DNA from 4 places in the Arthrobacter sp. CAN_A214 genome. Region 1 is predicted to be linked to each of the others. Evidence: riboswitches for the same ligand, from Rfam matches in the RefSeq annotation. Region 1 holds a riboswitch; each other region holds the start of a gene.

Region 1 (4,812 bases):
GAGCTTCCGCAGGGCCAGTGAGACGTTGTCCACGACGGTCTTGTGCGGGAACAGGTTGAACTGCTGGAACACCATGCCGATGCGGCGGCGCAGTTCGTCCGGATTGTCCTTGAGGACCGAGCGCCCGTCGAGCAGGATGTCGCCCTGGTCCGGTTCGATGAGCCGGTTCAGGACCCGCAGCAGGGTCGACTTGCCTGAGCCGGACGGACCGATCACCGAGGCCGTGGTGCCTCGCTCCACGTGCAGGTCGATACCGCGGAGCACATGGTTGGAACCGAAGGAGAGGTGGAGGTTGCGCCCGGTCAGGGTGCCTGATTCAAGCGTGCTCATGTTCTTGCTCCTTCGCCGATCCGGGCGGCGATATCATCGGGTTCGGGCTTCTCGCGCTTACCCATCCGCAGACGGTTGTCGATGTAGTTGACCAGGTGCGTCAGCGGAACGGTGAGGCACAGGTACAGCGCCGCCGCAGCGATAAGCGGTGAGAGATTGCCCGTATTGCTTGCCGCGTCATTGCCGATGCGGAACAACTCGCGCTCGCTGGCCAGCAGTCCGAGGAAGTAGATCAGGGAGGATTCCTTGATCAGGGCGATGAACTGGTTCACCAGGGCGGGCAGGACGCGGCGGACGCCCTGGGGGATGACTACCAGTTGCATCGAGGAGCTGTAGCTGAAGCCCAGCGCACGGGACGCTTCGAGCTGGCCCTTCTCGACGCTCTGGATTCCGGAGCGGAAGATCTCCCCGATGTAGGCGGCGGCCATGAGCGACAACGCCAGGATGCCCATCGGGAACGGACTCGTGCTGCCGGTCAGTTGCCGGAAGAGCGGACTCAGCCCGATCCCGATGAGCAGGATGATGACGACGGCGGGAACTCCCCGGAAGATGTCCGTGTACACGCGTGCGGCCCAGCGAAGCGCACGGTTCCGCGAAATGCCCATCACCGCGAGGATCATTCCGAGCACAGTCCCGATCACGCCGGAACTGATCGCAAGGATCAGGGTGTTCGGCAGGCCCACCGTGAGGAGTTCCGGAAGGACCGAACCCATTGCCTCCCAGTCGAAGAAGGTCTGCAGGAGTTGTTCGAAAGCGTTCATGCAGGGCCTACTTGACTTCTACGGCTTTGCTGCCGGGCTTCCAGTCGGTCGGCATTTCGCGTTCCGGGTACCATTCCTGGGTGAGCTCGGCCCAGGTGCCGTCCTCGATCACGGCGTCGAGGCCGGAATTCAGGGCATCGATCAGCGGCTGATTCTCGCTGTTGACTGCATAGGCAGTGAAGTTCTCCGTGTTGATGATGGTCTCGGCGATGGTGGTGCCGTCACCCTCCTTGACCTGGCCCGTGGCCTGCTGGGAGGGGGCCACCCAGGCATCGACCTGGCCGTTTGTGACGTTCGCGTAGACGGTGTTGTAGTCGGCGAAGCGGACGGGCTCCAGGCCCAGGGTGTTCGTCACGTAGTCGTCCTGGACCGTGCCCTGGACGACACCGATGCGGGTACTCTCCGACAGCGAGTCGAAGCCCGTGATCTCGGAGTCGCTCTTGGCAACGACAGCCATGTAGCCGAAGTCGTAGCCGTTGGTGAAGCCGACGCCTTCGCGCCGTGCCGCGGTGGTGGAGATCGAGGAGGAGCCGACGTCGAACTGCTTGTTCTGCACCTGGGCCAGAAGGGCGGAGAAATCGGTCGAGGCGAACTCGACCTCGAGGCCGAGCTCGTCGCCGATGGCGCGAAGCAGTTCGTTGTCGTAGCCGGTGAAGACACCGTTCTCGATGAAGATGTTGGGAGGCGCATCGGAAAGGGTGCCCACGCGGAGCGTGCCCTCGGTGACCAGCCCCAGCTTCGAGGTGTCGATCTGGTCCAGCGGTGTGGTTTCCTCGGTGGTGTACTGGTCGAGCGACTGCTGGTCGCTGCCGGCCAGGGCATCGGTGGTTTCCGCCGGCTCACTGCTGTTCGAGCCGCACGAGACGGTCAGGGCGAGCAGGGGGACGGTGAGGGCTGCAAGGATTTTTCGGGACAGGTTCATGGCTTCCTTCGATGGACGCGGCCCGGGTTGCGGGCGTGCGGAATCAGGGACGGGATGTTTCAGGGGGTGCCGGATGACGGCGGACGATGCTCGGCTCTGCTGTCTACTCGGGTGACACGCTCGCTGCTCCAGGCTGTGCGGGCGTTGGACGGCCATTGCCTTTCGGGCTGACCGGCATTCCGCCGTACTTGCCTACCGGGGGACTTGGCCCGGCGGCCGAATCTTCACCTGGAGCACCCCACTACGGGAGAGGGTTGCTGTCCAGCCGGCCAGGGCCTGTGGCTGGAACTCTTGATTGTGTAACAACGTTATACGATGGCGCGGCGCAGGACAAAATGCACGGGCAACACTGCGTAAGGAAGCTTCTTGGAAGATGGACTGTGTGCTATATGAACCGGTCCACGAGCTCCGACAGCTCGCGGGTCAGTTCCTCCGACGTGGCAATGGGCGTGCCATCGATGGCGGTGACCGGCGTCAGCAGCCGCACGCTCGAAATCAGCCACACCGCGTCCGCCTCGAGCAGGTGATGCGGTTCCAGCGGCCCGTAGCCCAGATCCCAGCCGCTCCCGTGCGCAGCCTTGAACAGTGCTCCCTGGGAGGTCCCGGGAAGGATGCCGCTTTCGAGCTGCGGTGTCAGCAGGGTCTTGGACGTGCCCTGACGACGCGCGAGGAGGACGGTGGACGTCGGGCCCTCGAGGACCTTTCCGTCCGACGATGTGAAGATGACGTCGTCGGCGCCGCGGGATTTCGCGTAGCGGACCGCGGCCATGTTGACGGCATAGGAAAGCGTCTTGGCGCCCATCAGGAGCCACGGCGCGCGCTGCGCAACCGTGCTGTCGTAGCCCCGTTCGAGGAGCAGAACCTCCACGCCTGCTTGCTGCTGCTGCCGGATGCCAGCCGGTACGGGTGACACCTGGACCCAGGCGGTGGGTTCGGCTGCGCCTTCCGCGCCGCGGGTCGCGACGAGCTTGACCACTGCTTCGGACTGCGCTGGTTGGGTCGCGGTGAATTCGTCGAGGGCGGTGCGGATGGCGCGGCTCCAGGCATCAGCCACCGGAATGGCGAGGTCGAGGGCGGCAGCCGAGGACGCCAGCCGTTCGAGGTGGGCCCGCTCCTTGCGGGGCACGCCGTCCACGGCCAGCAGCGACTCGAAGATGCCGTCACCACGCGTGGCACCGAGGTCGTTGGCCATGAGCTGCGGCTTCGACGGATCGACTATGCGGCCGTCACCATGCGCTGCGTCGAGGAACACCAGAACAGTCATGGGCCCAGCTTATCCAACGCGGTCAACGAAGCTGCCCAAGAAACATCAGAAGACATCAGGGATTGTCGGGGAACACTGCACCGAGGCCCGAGAGCACTCCGAGGGCTTTCGTCCGCACTTCCTCCCATTCTTCGGAAGGCACCGAATCAGCGGTGATGGCGCCGCCGACGCCGAGGCTGAGGCGTGCGCCGTCGTCGGTGTGTTCGATCACCAGGGTGCGGATGACGACGGCGAGGTCAGCGGCGCCGGTCAGGGAAAGGTAGCCGGCCGCGCCCGAATAGACGCCACGGGCCCGGCCCTCGAGATGTTCGAGGATGGCCATGGTACTGATCTTGGGTGCACCCGTCATGGACCCCGCGGGAAAAGCCGAGGCGATCACCTCGGCGCGGGAGGTTCCGGGTTTCAGTTCTGCCTCGATGGTGCTGACCAGCTGGTGCACGGTGGCATAGGTTTCGATGTCGCAGAGGCGGCTCACGGTGACCGACCCCGGAACGGCGTGGTGCGAGAGGTCGTTGCGGAGCAGGTCGACGATCATGATGTTCTCCGCGCGGTCCTTGAGCGAGGCTGCGAGGTCCCGGCGAAGCCCTGCATCGGTCTCCGGATCGAGCGATCGGCCCCTGGTGCCCTTGATGGGTTCGGCCCGGAGGCCGCCGTCGGAGTCGATCCTCAGGAAACGCTCGGGCGAGGTACTCGCGACGGCGAAGTCGGGCCAGCAGATGAGATGCCCGAACGGCGCCGGGCTTGCACGGCGCAGGCGCAGGTAGGCGGCGAGCGGGTCGACCGGGCGCTCCACGGCTGACACGAGGGAGGTGGTGAGGCACACCTCGTAGGTGTTGCCGTCGGTGATCTGTTCCTGTGCCTGTCGGATTTTGTCGAGGTACCCGGCGCGGGAATCCCTCGCCTGGAAGACCGGTGGTTCGGCGAAGGCCGGTTCGGTCGATTCGGGGATCTGCCGCCCGGTGTCGAGAACAGCCTTCCGTACCGTCGCGTGCCAGTCCCCGCACCCGGGGTCGGGCGTGCCGTCGTTCAGGCTGAGGAGGAACACCGCCTTCTCCCGGTGGTCGAGAACGACGGCGCGACCGGCGAAGATCAGTGCGGCATCGGGAAGGGGCGAGGAGGAAAGCGAGCCTCCGCCCGTTTCGCGCTTCAGTTCGTAACCCAGGTAACCGAGCCAACCGAGCGCGAAACCGCACTCGTAGCCGTCGGGGCGTCGGACCACGCGTCGCCCCCAGGCGCCGTCGAGCCAGCGGAAGAAGGGCTCGCGGATGCGCGTCGTCACCGCGCCGGCACTCACCTCGGTGACGCCGTCCGAGTGCTGCGCACGCTGGCCGAACCGTCCGGCGTCGTCGGCCAGGATGGAGAAACGGCTGCGTTCGGATGCCGGCGTTGCGCCGACATCCGAACTGTCCAGCCACACCGCCGCCTTCGAGTTCGGGTAGAGGGCTGCGAACAGCGCCCCAGGATCCGGCACGGCATCGATCCGCTCCACGCGTACGTTCAGTCCGCGACGGGCGGCGCGCTCGACGGACATCAGC
Region 2 (4,812 bases), on a different contig from region 1:
CAGCGACCCCGATGCGTATCCTCACCCTGGCGGGGATCGGCGCACTCCTCTTCCTCACCACCGTCCTCGGCCTGGACGTCGGAGTAGCGTCACTGGTGATCGCCCTGGCACTGATCTTCGTGGATTCCTCCGTCCAGAAGCCAGCGGTCGAGAGCATGCCGTGGTCCGCCATCATCCTCGTCACCGGCATCGTCACCTATGTGGGCATGCTGGAGGAGATGGGGGCGCTGGAGGAACTGCAGGCAGGCATCGAAAGTCTCGGCAACAGCTCCGTTGCGGTGCTGATCACCGGTTACGTCGTGGCCATCGTGTCGGCGTTCGCCTCCACCACCGGCACCCTCGGAGTCGTCAGTCCGATCGTGACGCCCCTCGCCATGGATCCGCTGCTGACCCCGATCGGAGTCGTCACCGCCATCGCCATCAGCTCCTCCGTAGTGGATGTGAGCCCGATGTCCACCAGTGGCGCACTGCTCATGGCCAGTGCCCAGCCCAAGGACGAACGCCTTTTCTTCCGGGCGCTGCTCCTCTGGGCTATCGCGATGATCGCCGTCGTGCCGCTGCTCGTCTGGTTCGTTTTCGTCCAGCTCGGCCTCGGCTGACCGAACGATCGACGAAAGGAGGGCGCCCGGGTACACCCGGGCGCCCTCCTTTGTCAGGGGCGCTTCTGGTCGTTCGGACCTAGAGGGCCGTTTCGATCGCCTCGGCAACCGGCGTCTCGCCGCTGTTGAACTGGAGGGTCTTGTCCACGGTGCCGAGATTTCCGAGCACGACGGCGGCAACGAGCGCCACGTCCTCGCGGGACACCGAATCCTGCTGGGGCTTGTCCGACACCTCGATCTGGCCGGTTCCCGGATCCGTGGTCAGCGCACCCGGTCCGAGGATGGTCCAGGCAAGCCTCGATTTGCGTAGATGCTCGTCAGCCGCGGCCTTGGACTCGGCATAGTGGAAGAACCCGGTGTCCCCGGGAACACCGTGATCCTTGCCAGCACCGAGGTAGGACACCATGACATACCTGCCCACGCTGGCTTCCTCGGCGGCATCCATGGAGCGGATCGCGGCATCGCGGTCCACCGCGTAGGTGGCCTCAGGGCTGCTGCCGCCGGCACCTGCGGACCAGACCACGGCGTCGTGCCCGCGGAACACATCGGCCATCTCGCTCACCGACAGCGTCGACACGTCGGCGACCACCGGCGTCGCGCCTGCGATCTCGACGTCGGACGAGTGGTCCGGATTCCGGAAGATCGAGCTGACCTGGTGGCCCTGGCCGGTGAGGATTTTCGTGAGGTGCAGGGCCACTTTTCCGTGGCCTCCGATAATCGCAACGCGCGACATGTGAACTCCATTCGTTGGCGTAATTCGTTGGCGTGTTGCTTCCGACGCTATCGCCCCGCGGAGGAGTATGCCACGGGTTCCGCGCCTGGCGAAGGCCTATTCCCGCCTTCCGTACGGGGTTTCGGCGGACTTCCGGCAGGACTTCCGGGCAGGGCTTCCGGCAGGACTTCCGGCAGAGACGGTCGCCGGTCCGCGGAAGTTGGGCAGTTGTGGCTGACCGCATGCTCCACCACCCATCAGGAATGGACGACCTACGCCCGACGAACCGCGCGACGGAGCGTCAGCGACGGGCGTGCTGGAGGCGGAAGCTGCTGCCACGGTGCTCGTCCGGGAGCCGGTCGCCCTTCCCGAACAGCTTGTTCCGCAGGGTGCCCTCCACGTACTCGGTGGGGTAGGCGCCGCGCTTCTGGAGTTCGGGCACCACGTACGTGATGACGTCCTCGAACGAGCCGGGCGTGATCGCGTAGGCAAGGTTGAACCCGTCGACGTCGGTTTCTTCCACCCACGACTGCAGCTCATCGGCAATCTGCGCGCCTGAGCCGACCACGCGCGGGCCGAGCCCGCCGATCCCCGCCCACTCGGCGATGTCGCGCACCGTCCAGGGAGCGCCGTCGTCGTTCACCTTCTGGAAATTCGCGACGGCGGAGTGAATGGCGTTGGACTTCACATTGCCGAGAGGCTCGTCGGGATCGTAGACGGACAGGTCGATCCCGAGCCAACCGGATACGAGCACGAGGGCGCCCTCGTAGCTCACGTACTTCTTGTAGTCCTCGTGCTTGGCGTGGGCCTTTTCCTCGGTCTCATCGGTGATCACCGTGAGCATGGTGTAGATGCGCACCGAGTATCGGTCGCGGCCGGCGGCCTCGGCGGCGTCACGGATCTTCGTGACGGCGTCCTTGAGGATGGCCTTGGTGGGCGCTCCCACGAACACCGCTTCGGCGTTGCCGGCCGCAAAGTCGATGCCCCTCGACGACGCCCCCGCCTGGTAGATGACGGGCGTGCGCTGCGGCGACGGCTCGCTGAGGTGGATTCCCGGCACGGTGAAGTATTTGCCGTCGTGCCCGATTTCATGCACTTTCGACGGGTCGGTGAAGATGCCGTTCTCCACATCCCGGACGACGGCGTCGTCTTCCCACGACCCTTCGAGCAGCTTGTAGAGCACTTCGAGGTACTCGTCGGCGTGGTTGTAGCGCTCGTCGTGCTCGAGCTGGTCCTCGTTGCCCATATTGCGGGCAGCCGAGGGGAGGTAGCCGGTGACGACATTCCAGCCAACCCGGCCGTTAGTGAGGTGATCGAGCGTCGAGAGCCGGCGCGCGAACGGATACGGATGCTCATAGGCGGTGCCCGCGGTGACGCCGAAGCCGAGGTGCTCGGTGACGAGTGCCATCGCGGACACCAGCAGGAACGGATCATTGACCGGAGTCTGGGTGCCCTGGCGCAGGGTGGCTTCATTGGAGCCGCCGAAGACGTCGTACGTGCCGAGCACGTCGGCGATGAAGAGTCCGTCGAAGAGGCCCTTCTCGAGGGTCTGTGCGAGGTCGGCCCAGTAGCGGAGGTCCTTGTACCGGTGCGACTGGTCGTCGGGGTGGCGCCACAGCCCCGGCGACTGGTGGCCCACGCAGTTCATGTCGAAGGCGTTGAAACGGATCTGGCGTGGCGCATTTGCGGGCATTGCACTCCTCGAACAACCGGGCACCGCCATTGAGGAAGCGCCATACTTGCCCGCGCGCATACCGCCGGGCCGAATCCTCACCTGGGGCACCCCACTACAGCGAGAGGGTTGCCGTCCAACGAACCAGGGTTTTGCGTTGGAACTCTTGATTCTTGGTTCCGACCCTAGACGACGCACGACGGCGGCGTCGAGGTGGCCGTGTCATACGGGGACATCTGCACGACGGCAGCGGAACCTGCGGAACGTGCGCACGGAAGAGGTTCCCACCTTTCGTGCGCACGGTCCGTTTCAGTCCTCGATCAGTGCGTGTCCTCCTTCGGGCAGCTGATGCTCGGATTCCACTGCGCGAACACTCCTGCCGGATTGTGCTTCCAGACCCATGCGTGGAGGCTGTGTCTGTACGGCGCCTGCGAATCCGCCGCTTCCGAATTGAAGGTGACTCCTCCGAGGACCGGTGCCTTCTTCGCGGTGGAAAGGAACTCCGCCGCAACGAGGCGATAGTACTCGTGGTTTCCGTACTTCACCGGCATATAGACCAGCGCTTCCGGTTTCGAGGCGTCGGTCTTCTTGTCGATCAGCTTGCTCTTCGCGTAGTGCACACCCATTGCGCCCACTCCGGGCAACTCGATGCAATCGGTGACGCGCTCATAGCCGTCCTTGATGGCCCGGTCCAGCCAGGTATAACGCGCGGTGGACCGAGCGATCTCGTACACCACTTCCTGGCTCGACGCGTGGTCCGATGAACCTGAATTGCCCGATGATCCCCCATGGGCGAAGGCTGCGCTCGGCGTGAGTCCCGCAGCGAAGACCGCCGTGAACACCATCGCCGTTATCTTGGTTCTTGTTCTGTTCATTGCCTGCTCCAACCCCGAATTACGAATACTCCCAGCGGGAAGAAGGCGCCGCAGCCAGGACCGAGAGGGTCCTGCCAGCACGTCGAGGGTTTCCGGGAACTGCCGCAGCCTGCGCTGGACGGCCATTATTCCGCGCTGTCTTTGCTACCTCTACCGTTCCTTCGTGCCCTCGCTTGGAAGCGCGCTCGTCAACGGCCGGTTGACACTGCAGTTTTCACCCTCTGGGGCTGCACGGTTGGACTCGTCCAGGAGGCCGACGTGGCGATCGGAGGACGCTCCCACGTGGTGGGGGCTTCAGGGTAGGCCTCCGCCAACAGAGAGGTCAATAGGTAATCCGACCCTCCTGTGCAGTAACGGCTACGCCACTACAGGAGACGCGAACTCCGTCACCTCCCTCAGGCACCGGGTGTGCCGTGGGAAGGGTGAAGAACCCCCGGCGATACGCCGGTATCCGGAGTTTCACCCACCGCACGCCCCAGCACGCGCGCAGCCGACTACGGCATCAGGCGCTGACAGAACTCTCGTTGTCGAGCAGCCGGCGCGCCGCTTTGCGGGTCTCATGGGTGGGGCCGTCCGGTACATGTGCCGGACGCCGGGAATCCAGCTCACGCCGAAGCTCGGGGAGGACGAATTCGCCGAACAGGTCCAGCTGCTCGAGGACGGTCTTGAGGGGCAGACCCGCATGGTCGATGAGGAAAAGCTGCCGCTGGTAGTCGCCGAAGTACTCCTGGAACGTCAGGGTCTTCTCGAGGACCTCCTGGGGGCTACCGACGCTCAGCGGGGTTTGCGCGGTGAAGTCCTCCATCGACGGTCCGTGTCCGTAGACCGGGGCGTTGTCGAAGTACGGCCGGAATTCGTTCACAGCGTCCTGCGAGTTCTTCCGCAGGAAGAACTGGCCACCCAGACCGACGACCGCCTGATCGGCCCTGCCGTGCCCGTAGTGCTCGTAGCGCT
Region 3 (4,812 bases), on a different contig from region 1:
TCTGGTCTGTATCTGTGCTCATGCTCCAACTCCTACCGCACTGGTGCGGGACTGGTCCTGCTCGTTGCCGTCTGCCGGCACCTGCGGAAGCTCGGCGTCGTCGGTCGGGTCCTCGGCGGACCCGACGGCCAGGTTAAGGGCCTGGTCGAGGTCCCACAGGATGTCCTCGAGGTCCTCGAGGCCCACGGAGATGCGGACGAGGTCCTCGGGGATGCCGGCTGCCACCAGTTGATCCGCGGAGAGCTGCTGATGGGTGGTGGATCCGGGATGGATCACGAGTGTCCGGGAATCACCGACGTTCGCCAGGTGTGAGGCCAGCTGCAGCGATTCGATGAATTTCTGTCCCGCTGCACGTCCGCCCTTGACGCCGAAGCTGAAAACGGAACCGGGGCCATTCGGAAAGTACTTCCGCGCGCGGGCGGAATGCTGATGCGTCGGAAGTCCCGCATAGTTCACGTACTCGATCCGCGGGTCGGACTGCAGCCATTCGGCGACGGCCTGGGCATTCTTCAGATGCTCGTCAAGGCGCTGGGCGAGGGTTTCGACGCCCTGCAGCAGCTGGAAGGCCGACATCGGCGACAACGACGGCCCGATGTCGCGCAGCTGCTCCGTGCGGAGCTTCGTGAGGAAACCGTATTCGCCGAAATTGGCCCACCACTGGATGTTGCCGTAGGAGGGCACGGGTTCGGTCATCATGGGGAACTTGCCGTTGCCCCAGTCGAAGCGGCCGCTCTCCACGATCACGCCGCCAAGCGTGGTTCCGTGGCCGCCGATGAACTTGGTGGCGGAGTGGATCACGATGTCGGCACCGTGTTCGATCGGCCGGATGAGGTACGGCGTGCTGAGCGTGGAATCGACGATGAAGGGCACTCCGGCGTCGGATGCGACTTTCGCGAGTCCCTCGAGGTCGGCGATCTCACCGGAAGGGTTGGCGATGACCTCGGCGTAGACGGCCTTGGTGTTGTCCTGGATGGCCGCCGCGTAGTCCGCGGGGTCCGTGCCGGGGACGAAGGTGGTCTCGATTCCGAAGCGGCGCAGCGTGACGTCGAGCTGCGTCACCGTTCCGCCATACAGCTGGGACGCCGCGACGATGTGGTCGCCGGCCTGGCAGAGGGCGGCGAAGGTGATGAACTCGGCGCTCATGCCCGATGCCGTGGCCACCGCTCCGATGCCGCCCTCCAGGGAGGCGATGCGTTCCTCGAACGCGGCGACGGTGGGGTTGCCGATGCGGGAGTAGATATTGCCGTACTTCTGCAGTGCGAAGAGGTTTGCGGCGTCATTGGTGTCCTTGAACACGAACGACGTCGTCTGGTAGATGGGCACTGCGCGTGCGCCGTGCGTTGCATCGGGTGTACCGCCGGCGTGGAGTGCGCGGGTACGGAAACCGAAGGTCTTCTCTGCCATCAGACGCCTGCCTTGCTGGTAACGGGTGTGTCCAGGTGGAAGTCGACGCCCGCCTTCACCGCGGCGTCCGCCTCGAGTTCGCGGACGATCGGCATCACGTCCCTGCCGAAGGCTTCGACTTCCTCCTGGAAGTGGAGGTAGCACGTGAGGAGGAGGTTCACCCCGATTTTCTTGTACTCGACGATCCGCTCGGCGATCTGCTCGGGGGTGCCGATGAGCTGGGTCTTGAAGCCGTCGTTGTACTGGATGAGGTCCTCGAACGAGGAATCCGCCCACATGCCCTTTCCGTCGACGGTGGAGGCGCCGGCTTCCTGGACGGCGTCGCGGAAGCCCTCGACGGCCGGACGGTGCGCCTTCGCGACAATCTCGCGGAGTGTCTCCCGGGCCTCCTTTTCGGTGTCGCGGGCAATGACGAAGCCGTTGAGCCCGAACTTCGGGGACCGTCCTACCTGCCCGGCTGACGCCTGGACCCCCGCAATGTTCTCCCGAAAGCCCTCGAGGTCCTTGCCGTTCGAGAAGTACCAGTCGGCCACGCGCCCGGCGGTGGCCTGGGCCGCCGTCGAATTCCCTCCGAAGAAGATCTCGGGGTGCGCACGCCCGGGAACGTCCACGGGCGGCGGGTTCAGCGTGAAATCGGTGATGTTGTAGTACTTGCCCTCCTGCGAGAAGTTCGTCTCGGTCCAGAGGCCGCGCAGGATCCGGATGAATTCCTCGGTGCGCACGTACCGCTCATCGTGCTCCAGCCAGGGCAGGCCGAAACCGGTGAACTCGTTCTTCAGCCAGCCGGACACGATGTTGACGGCGGCCCGCCCGTTGGAGATGTGGTCGGCGGTGATGATGAACTTCGCCAACACACCGGGTTGCCACATGCCGGGGTGGACGGCGGCGATCACCTTCAGTTTCTCGGTGGCCGCGAGCAGGGCGAGGGAGAACGACGTCGCCTCGTGCTGCTTGTCGGCACCGTACGATGCCGCGTAGCGGGTCTGGGACAGTGCATATTCGAAGCCGGCATCCTCGGCGATCCGGGCCAGCTTCTTGTTGTAGTCGAAGTCCCAGCTGGTGCGCTGCTCGATGGTCGAGACCACGAGCCCACCGCTGACGTTCGGGACCCAGTAGGCGAACTTGAGTGGTTGGGAAAGATCGGGAGTGCTCATGAAATCCTCCATCGGCCCTGGCGGTAGCACCCTATCGCCGAGCGCTTGGAGCACGGGCCAGGGTTGCTGCGGCGTCAGTGAGCCAGATCTCTCGGCCGCTCGGGATGGTCACCTTCGAGTCTGACAGGGGGCAGGGGGCGGCACAAAGAATATGTCGTCCGGAGAACGTCACATTGGGGCGGGCAACTCCGTGGCGTCCCGTAACCTTGATCGATGGAATCCTGGCGGTCAGCGGAACGTACCAGCGAGCCGGCATTGTGGCGGACCGTGTTCTGGGCGGCTGCCGTGGTGGCTGCCACCCTCCTTCTCAGCATCGTCCTGGTGCTTCGTGACCCGGGCCCTTCCGTCAGTGGATGGTTCTATGTCCAGCAGGCAGGGATGCTGGTCCCCTGCTCAGCGTTCGCCCTGCTGGCCCTCGGAAAGTGGCGCCGGGCCCGCAAGGCAGTCGGGCAGCGGCAGGCCGCCCGCTAGCGCCGCTACCGCCCGGCCAGCACCGCCGCAATGCCCGGAATGCAGCCCTCGTTCTGCAGCGACGTGGTATCCCCGAGCGTGCCGCCCTCGTACAGCTGGGTCAGCAGCCGGCGCATGATCTTGCCGGAGCGCGTCTTCGGAACATCGTCCACCACCACGACGGCGGCAGGCCGTGCGACCGGCCCGATCACCTTCGTGACGTGGGCCCGCAGCGCCGAACCGATGTCCTGCGAGCGGTCCGCACCGGGGGCCAGCACCACGAAGGCCGCAATCGCATGCCCTGTCAACGGGTCCGCCACCGGGCACACTCCGGCCTCCGTGACGAAGGGGTGCGCCACGAGCGCCGACTCGATCTCGATCGTCGACAGCCGGTGCCCCGACACGTTGATGACGTCGTCCACCCGGCCCAGGATCCAGGTGTCGCCGTCGTCGTCGTACTTGGCCCCGTCACCAGCGAGGAACCAGCCCTGCGCCGCGAACTTCCGCCAGTAGGAGTCGAGGTAGCGCTGCGGATCGCCCCACACGGTCCGGGCCATGGCGGGACCGTGCCGGTCCACCACGATGAGCCCCTGGACGCCCGGCGGTACGGGATCTCCGGCGTCGTCGACAATGCGGGTGCTGACCCCTGGTAGCGCGCGCGAGGCGCAGCCCGGCTTGAAGGACTCGTCCGATTGACTGGGGGAGAGCACCGTGGCGCCTGTCTCGGACTGCCACCAGGTATCCACGACGGGTACGGTTCCCCGGCCGAGGTTGGCCCGGAACCAGCGCCAGGCCTCGGGGTTGACGGCCTCTCCGACGGTTCCGAGGACGCGGATGCTCGAGAGGTCGTACCCGGCGGGAACGCCGTCGGGGAACCAGCCCATGAGCGAGCGCACCAGCGTGGGGGCGGTGTAGTAGCTGGTGACGCCGTAGCGCTCGATGACCTCGAAGTGGCGGCCGGTGTGCGGGGTGTTGGGCGTTCCCTCGAAGATCACCTGCGTGGCGCCGTTGGAGAGCGGGCCGTAGATCTCATAGGTGTGGGCGGTGACCCAGGCGAGGTCGGCCGTGCACCAGTGGACATCCGTGGAGCGCAGCGCCGGGTCGGGGTTGCTGAACAGGTGCTCGAAGCTCCACGAGGCCTGCGTGAGATAACCGCCCGAGGTGTGCACCAGGCCCTTCGGTTTCCCCGTGGTGCCCGAGGTGTACATGATGAACAGCGGCGTTTCGGCGTCGAACGCCTCCGCTTCGTGGAACGGCGACGCAATGTCGACGGCCTCATGCCACCAGACGTCTCGTCCCGGTGTCCAGCCGATCTCCGAGCCGGTGCGACGGATCACGAGGACATGCTCGATGGAATCCACACCGGCGACGGCGGCGTCGGCGTTGCCCTTGACGGGTACCGCCTTCCCCCGGCGGTACTGTCCGTCAGTGGTGACGAGCAGTTTCGCCCCGGTGTCCTCGACCCGGAAGCGCAGTGCCTCGGCTGAGAAGCCACCGAAGACGAGCGAGTGGACGGCTCCGATCCGGGCGCAGGCCAGCGTCACCACCACCGTTTCGACGAGGACGGGAAGGTAGATGACCACGCGGTCGCCCTTCCCGACGCCGAGGGCAGATAGCGCGTTCGCTGCGCGGGCCACATCCTCCTCCAGCTCGGAGTAGGTGACCGCGCGGCGGTCGCCCGGCTCGCCTTCGAAGAACAGCGCGGTCCTGCCGCCGTTGCCCGCAGCGACGTGCCGGTCCACACAGTTCTCGGCGACGTTGAGTTTTCCGCCCGCGAACCATTCGATCACCGGGACGGACAGGT
Region 4 (4,812 bases), on a different contig from region 1:
CTCGAAGGATGCCCGCGTGACCTGGGCGATGAACCCTGCGAGCGGAATTGCGAGGGACAGCGCGGGCAGCACGAGCGAGCGGAAACCGTCATTGCCCGCGACGGGGAACCAGCCGAGCACGACGGCGAACACCACCGCGAGCATGATGCCCACCCAGAACTGGGGGAGCGAGGCGAAGAAGACCTCGACGCCGCGGCCCACGGAATCGAGCACGCGACCCCGCCCGACGGTCAGCAGCGTGAAGGCCAGAGCGATGATCCAAGCGAAGACGAGCGCGAGGCCGGCCAGCTGGAACGTGGGAAGGATCTGTGGGCCGAGGATCTCCAGGACCGGCACCTTGAAGATGTAGGAGGTGCCGAAATTCCCGGTGAACAGGCCACCGAGGTAGGCGAGGTACTGGACGAGGACGGGCTGGTCGAGACCGTATTCGGCCTTCACCGCAGCAACGGTCTCGGGCGACGGCGAGGATCCGGCCCCGCCGAGGATCGCCGTGATCGGATCGCCCGGGGTCAGCCGGAGGACGAAGAACGTCAGCGTGACCGCGGCCCAGAGGACGAAGATGCTGCCCGCCGCCCGTTGGGCGATGACTTTCCCGGCCGCACCGGCCGTCGCCGTCGTGCGTGGCGCCGCACTCAATGGATCGAGGTGCTTGGAATCGAGGGTGCTCATGGCTGGTCAACCGCCGTCACGTCGTAGAGGTAGGGGAGGGACAGGCTCGGCTCGAGGGCGAAGTTCCCGAAGCGGTCGCTGCGGAGTGCCACCTGGCTGGCCTGGTTGTAGAGGGGCAGCTGCAGGGCGTTGTCGCTGACGATCTGCTGGGCCTGGTAGTAGAGGTCCTCTCGGGTTTCCGCGTCGTCGGTGGCGAGGGCATCGTTCAGGATGCCGTCGAGTTCCGGGTTGCGGAAGCCCGAGCCGTTGGCCACGAAGCCGGCCGACTCGGTGTATTCCGAGGAGAAGACGATCCGGAGGACGTCGGCGGTGTTGGTGTTCCAGTAGTCGGCGCGGAGGTCGTACTCGAAGTTGTTGCCCTGTTCGCTGACCGTTGCGGCGTCACCGTTCTCGATGAGGACCTCGAATCCCACCTGCTTGGCGGTCGCCTGGATCTGTGTGACCAGTGCCTGGTGTGCCGTGGGCCAGGAGTTCGGTGTGTAGGGGAAGTGGACGGTGAGGCGCTCGCCGTCCTTGGTGCGGTAGCCGTCGTCGTCACGCCCGGTCCAACCGGCGTCGTCGAGCAGTTGGTTCGCCTCGTCCGGATCGGGGGCGTAGACGTCCTCGAAGTCGGGCGAGTAGAAGGTGGTGGTGGAGCTCAGCGGACCGCCGGCCTTGGTGACGGTGCCGAAGTAGACGCTGTTGATGCCGGCATCCACGTACGCGCTCCGCAGGAAGGCCTTGCGGACATCGGGGTCGTCGAAGGGTGGTCGCGTGGTGTTCAGGATCAGGTTGGTGGGGTTGCCGGGGCGGTCCTGCAGGATGAGCTCGACGTCGGGGTCGGACTCGGCTTCGTCGAAGTGGACGCTCGGCATGAGGTCGAGGGCGTCCACCTGGCCGGCACGGAGCAGGCCGTAGCGCGTCGAGTCCTCGGGGACAATGCGCCATTCGATGGTCTCGAGGTACGCCGGCCCCTGGTGCTCCGCGAATGGCGGGGCTGAGTTGTAGTCCTCATTGCGGACCAGGGTGGCTTTCGACTGCGGCACATAATCCACAATCTTGAACGGACCCGTACCCACCGGGGCGTTGCAGTTCTCCGCCTGGGGACGCTTGAGCGCCTCGGGCGACTGGATGCCGAGGAACGGCTGCGCGAGCACCTCGAGGAACGCCGCATAGGGGCGGTTCAGGGTGACGACGGCGGTATCCGCGTCCACCACCTCGGTTCCGGCATACGGCTTGAGGTAGCCTCCCGCGGTGCCCGACTGGGTGTCGGGATCCACCATGTGGTCGAGGTTCGCCTTGACCGCCTCCGCCGTCAGCGGGGTGCCGTCGGTGAAGGTGACGTCGGTGCGGACGGTGAACGTGTAGGTGAGGCCGTCCGCGGAGACCTCCCAGTCCGAGGCGAGCCACGGGTGGATGGTGCCCTCCGCATCCTGTGACACGAGGGAGTCCAGGTAGTTGGCGGCAATGGAGGCCTGGGGCATGTCCCCGTTCACGTGGGGGTCGAGGCAGGAGATGTCCTTGCCGGTGGCGAAGACGAAAGTGGTGTCCTCCCCGGCGTTCGCGGCACCTCCGCAGCCGGTCAGCAAAAGGCCTGCGACGGCGGTGAGGGCGATCTTCTTGTGTCCGGCTCGATAGGCCGGGGTGGTGTGCTGCACGTTGGGCTCCTGTACTCATCGCCCGACGGAGGGGCGCACAGGGCAACGCGGAGCTTCCCCGGGCGTGCGGCAGCACGGCGGGTAAAGACCAACGAAGCTTTTGGCTTCTCCATCGGTCCTGGCAGTAGCACCGTTCTCCGGTTTTATCCGAAGAGGGTTGCTGCGGCGTCGTCGATCCAGGTCTCTCGGCCGCTCGGGATGGTTATGGCTTCATTCAAACCGACTCGGGCAGCGTTGGCCAATGGCCGGCGTCACACTGAGTCACGGGCGGGTTTGTGACGACGGCTCCGGGCGGTTTCATCGGGGCGGACCGCACGGCTTTTCGGGCGGTCCGCCGTTTCGTCAGGGCAATCCCGGCGGAGTCAGTCGGCGACGCCGGTACCCAGCTCGTTCCCGCTGGCATCGAGGGCCTGGACGGCCACGTAGGCTGCGTCCTCGGGGAGGGGAATCTCGGTTTCGAAGGATTCCCGATCCACGGTTGCTCCTTCGGTGGCGGTCGCTTCGTCGGCACCCGTCAGTAGCCGCCACTGCGCCACCCCCGTGGCTCCGTTCCACGAGACGTAGGCGGTGCTGCCGCCGTCGTTCTCCTGGACCACCACATCCGGCGGTGTGGCCGGTTGGCCCTGCCACGCAGACTTGTAGGCGCGGTAGCTGCCGTCCCCGCCGAGCGAAACGTCATAGATGAGTGCGCCGTCCGCAGTGAATTCGGAGTAGAAGGGCTGGGCGCCCCAGCTGATCAGGATGTTGCCGTTCGGGAGTTCGTTGGTGTTGGCCATGCTTCCGGCGGTGCGGTCCTCCGGCGGGAGGTATTCGGTGACCACAGCGGCGGTCATCGCCTCCTCGTCGAGCTGGAGCCGCAAGCCGCGGGAGTTGTCCCCGGAGTTCTCGTTGGAAGCGTTGTCGAAGAGGGTCAGGGTGCCGTCGGGAGAGCGCCGGGCGTCGTGCTGCCAGGAGAACTCGGCACCGTCTCCCAGCTCGAAATCGTTGGCCGTCCCGCCCAAGGTCCAGTCCAGCTCGCCCGTGGCGCGGTCGATCCGGTAGATGGCACTGGTGTGACGCGCGGAGACCAGGATGCCGTCGTCGTCCTCCGCTATCGAATTGACGTGGAGGTAGTCGAAGGGACTTTCCTCGGTACCCACCACCTCGTTCTCGTCCTGTGCCTTATCGAAGTCCTGGGTGCGCAGCACCCCGCCGTCCAGTGCGTCACCGAAATTCTGGATGCTGTCCGCGACGGGGATGTGGTCGAGCGATCTCCACTCGAAGAGGACGTCACCCGTGGCGATATCGATTTCCTGAATCACGGCTTCCTCGACCCAGCCGTCCGTCGGGCCGCCGAGCTCCGAGAGGTCCGCCTCGGCCGGCTCGTAGGCGCTGATCAGCATGGTGTCCCGGGGCGTGATGGTCGAGTCGTGGAAGTCGGCGTTGCCGGGCGCCAAATCCCCGCCGGTGGTAACGCTCGCAATCTCCTCGTAGGACCGGTTCAGGATGGTGAAGGTGCCGTCGCCGTATCCGCCGCCGCTGCTTCCCTGATACAGGGTGAGCACGGGCTCGCCCTGGTACTCCTGGACCCGGAGCTCGAACTGGTCGTCCTGCGAGTCGTCCGGGTCGGCCGGATTGATCCAGACGGGTTCTCCTGACGCATCCAGCACCAGGCCGCCCGTCGTCGGCGGTCGGTCCGGGAAACCGGGCGTGAGGAAGATGAGTTCCTCCGAGGTCCCGTAGTCCGGCTCCCAGGCCTCGCCCTGTTCGAGCGCGACGACGGGAGGGGCCAGGTCCGGGCGGCTGGCATAGCTGTGCGACGGGGTCTGCTGGGTGTCCCCTTCCGCTATGGTGCAGGCCGTCGCGGTGAGCGCGACGGTGCAGATCGCCGCGAGTCTGGGTAGGCCACGCTTCCGATGGGTGGTCATGGTGAAAGCCTTCCCGGATCGACCGGGGAGCGCAATCGATTTGTGACCTTTGCTATCGGATGCCTTCGGTCAACGGAAGGTGCTAGCTGGTCTCGATATCCTTCGTGGCGTAGTCGAAGCGGAACGTCACAGCGGTGTCGGAGAGCAGGCGCAGCTCGTGGTTGGAGCCGTCGCGGACCCCGTAGGCACCGTAGTTCTCGTCCCAGGAACCGTTGACCACCATCTTGTACTGGTAGGTGCCGGCGGGCAGCTGGAGGGTCTGCTTCCACAGATTCTCAACGGCGTCATAGTCGAGCTGCAGTCCACGGAGGTTCGTGGTCCAGTGCCCGGCCTCGCCGAAGAGGGGGTTGAAGTCACCGGCGAGGGCGACGGACTGCGGCTGGTCGTGCCACGCGTCGTTGGGTGCCTGCTCTGGAGGTGCGACGCCGTCGGACGCGAGCGCTTGCTCATCAGCTGCGTCGACGTCGGACGCTAGCGCTTGCGGCACGACGAGGTCCTCCTCGACCAACGCCGGCTGGTCCTGGTCGGCAGCGTCGGACGCCGGAGCCGGATCCTCCATCGGCTGGTCCTCCTGAACCTGCTCCGGGGCCTGCGGCACC

What was found. A riboswitch is a leader RNA that binds a small molecule or an ion and turns the genes downstream of it on or off. The one in region 1 is predicted to bind S-adenosylmethionine.
Region 2: another riboswitch for S-adenosylmethionine. It lies ahead of IWX65_RS05300 (LLM class flavin-dependent oxidoreductase); the one in region 1 lies ahead of IWX65_RS13490 (ABC transporter substrate-binding protein).
Region 3: another riboswitch for S-adenosylmethionine. It lies ahead of sfnG (dimethylsulfone monooxygenase SfnG); the one in region 1 lies ahead of IWX65_RS13490 (ABC transporter substrate-binding protein).
Region 4: another riboswitch for S-adenosylmethionine. It lies ahead of IWX65_RS05230 (ABC transporter substrate-binding protein); the one in region 1 lies ahead of IWX65_RS13490 (ABC transporter substrate-binding protein).

The regions. Positions count from the first base shown of each region.
Region 1 covers NZ_JADOUU010000018.1:10,537-15,348, reverse strand. Annotated here, with positions in the region: gene IWX65_RS13500 (amino acid ABC transporter ATP-binding protein) at 1-330, opposite strand, end outside; gene IWX65_RS13495 (amino acid ABC transporter permease) at 327-1,091, opposite strand; gene IWX65_RS13490 (ABC transporter substrate-binding protein) at 1,099-2,013, opposite strand; SAM riboswitch class IV at 2,193-2,310, opposite strand; gene IWX65_RS13485 (aminodeoxychorismate lyase) at 2,399-3,277, opposite strand; gene IWX65_RS13480 (chorismate-binding protein) at 3,333-4,812, opposite strand, start outside.
Region 2 covers NZ_JADOUU010000004.1:39,768-44,579, forward strand. Annotated here, with positions in the region: gene IWX65_RS05290 (SLC13 family permease) at 1-599, shown strand, start outside; gene IWX65_RS05295 (SDR family oxidoreductase) at 679-1,332, opposite strand; gene IWX65_RS05300 (LLM class flavin-dependent oxidoreductase) at 1,613-3,004, opposite strand; SAM riboswitch class IV at 3,042-3,155, opposite strand; gene IWX65_RS05305 (hypothetical protein) at 3,304-3,858, opposite strand; gene IWX65_RS05310 (LLM class flavin-dependent oxidoreductase) at 4,361-4,812, opposite strand, start outside.
Region 3 covers NZ_JADOUU010000005.1:128,763-133,574, reverse strand. Annotated here, with positions in the region: gene IWX65_RS06790 (CoA-binding protein) at 1-22, opposite strand, end outside; gene IWX65_RS06785 (O-acetylhomoserine aminocarboxypropyltransferase/cysteine synthase family protein) at 19-1,404, opposite strand; gene sfnG (dimethylsulfone monooxygenase SfnG) at 1,404-2,558, opposite strand; SAM riboswitch class I at 2,564-2,669, opposite strand; gene IWX65_RS06775 (hypothetical protein) at 2,772-3,029, shown strand; gene acs (acetate--CoA ligase) at 3,035-4,812, opposite strand, start outside.
Region 4 covers NZ_JADOUU010000004.1:23,127-27,938, reverse strand. Annotated here, with positions in the region: gene IWX65_RS05235 (ABC transporter permease) at 1-669, opposite strand, end outside; gene IWX65_RS05230 (ABC transporter substrate-binding protein) at 666-2,306, opposite strand; SAM riboswitch class I at 2,413-2,511, opposite strand; gene IWX65_RS05225 (arylsulfotransferase family protein) at 2,669-4,213, opposite strand; gene IWX65_RS05220 (pullulanase X25 domain-containing protein) at 4,296-4,812, opposite strand, start outside.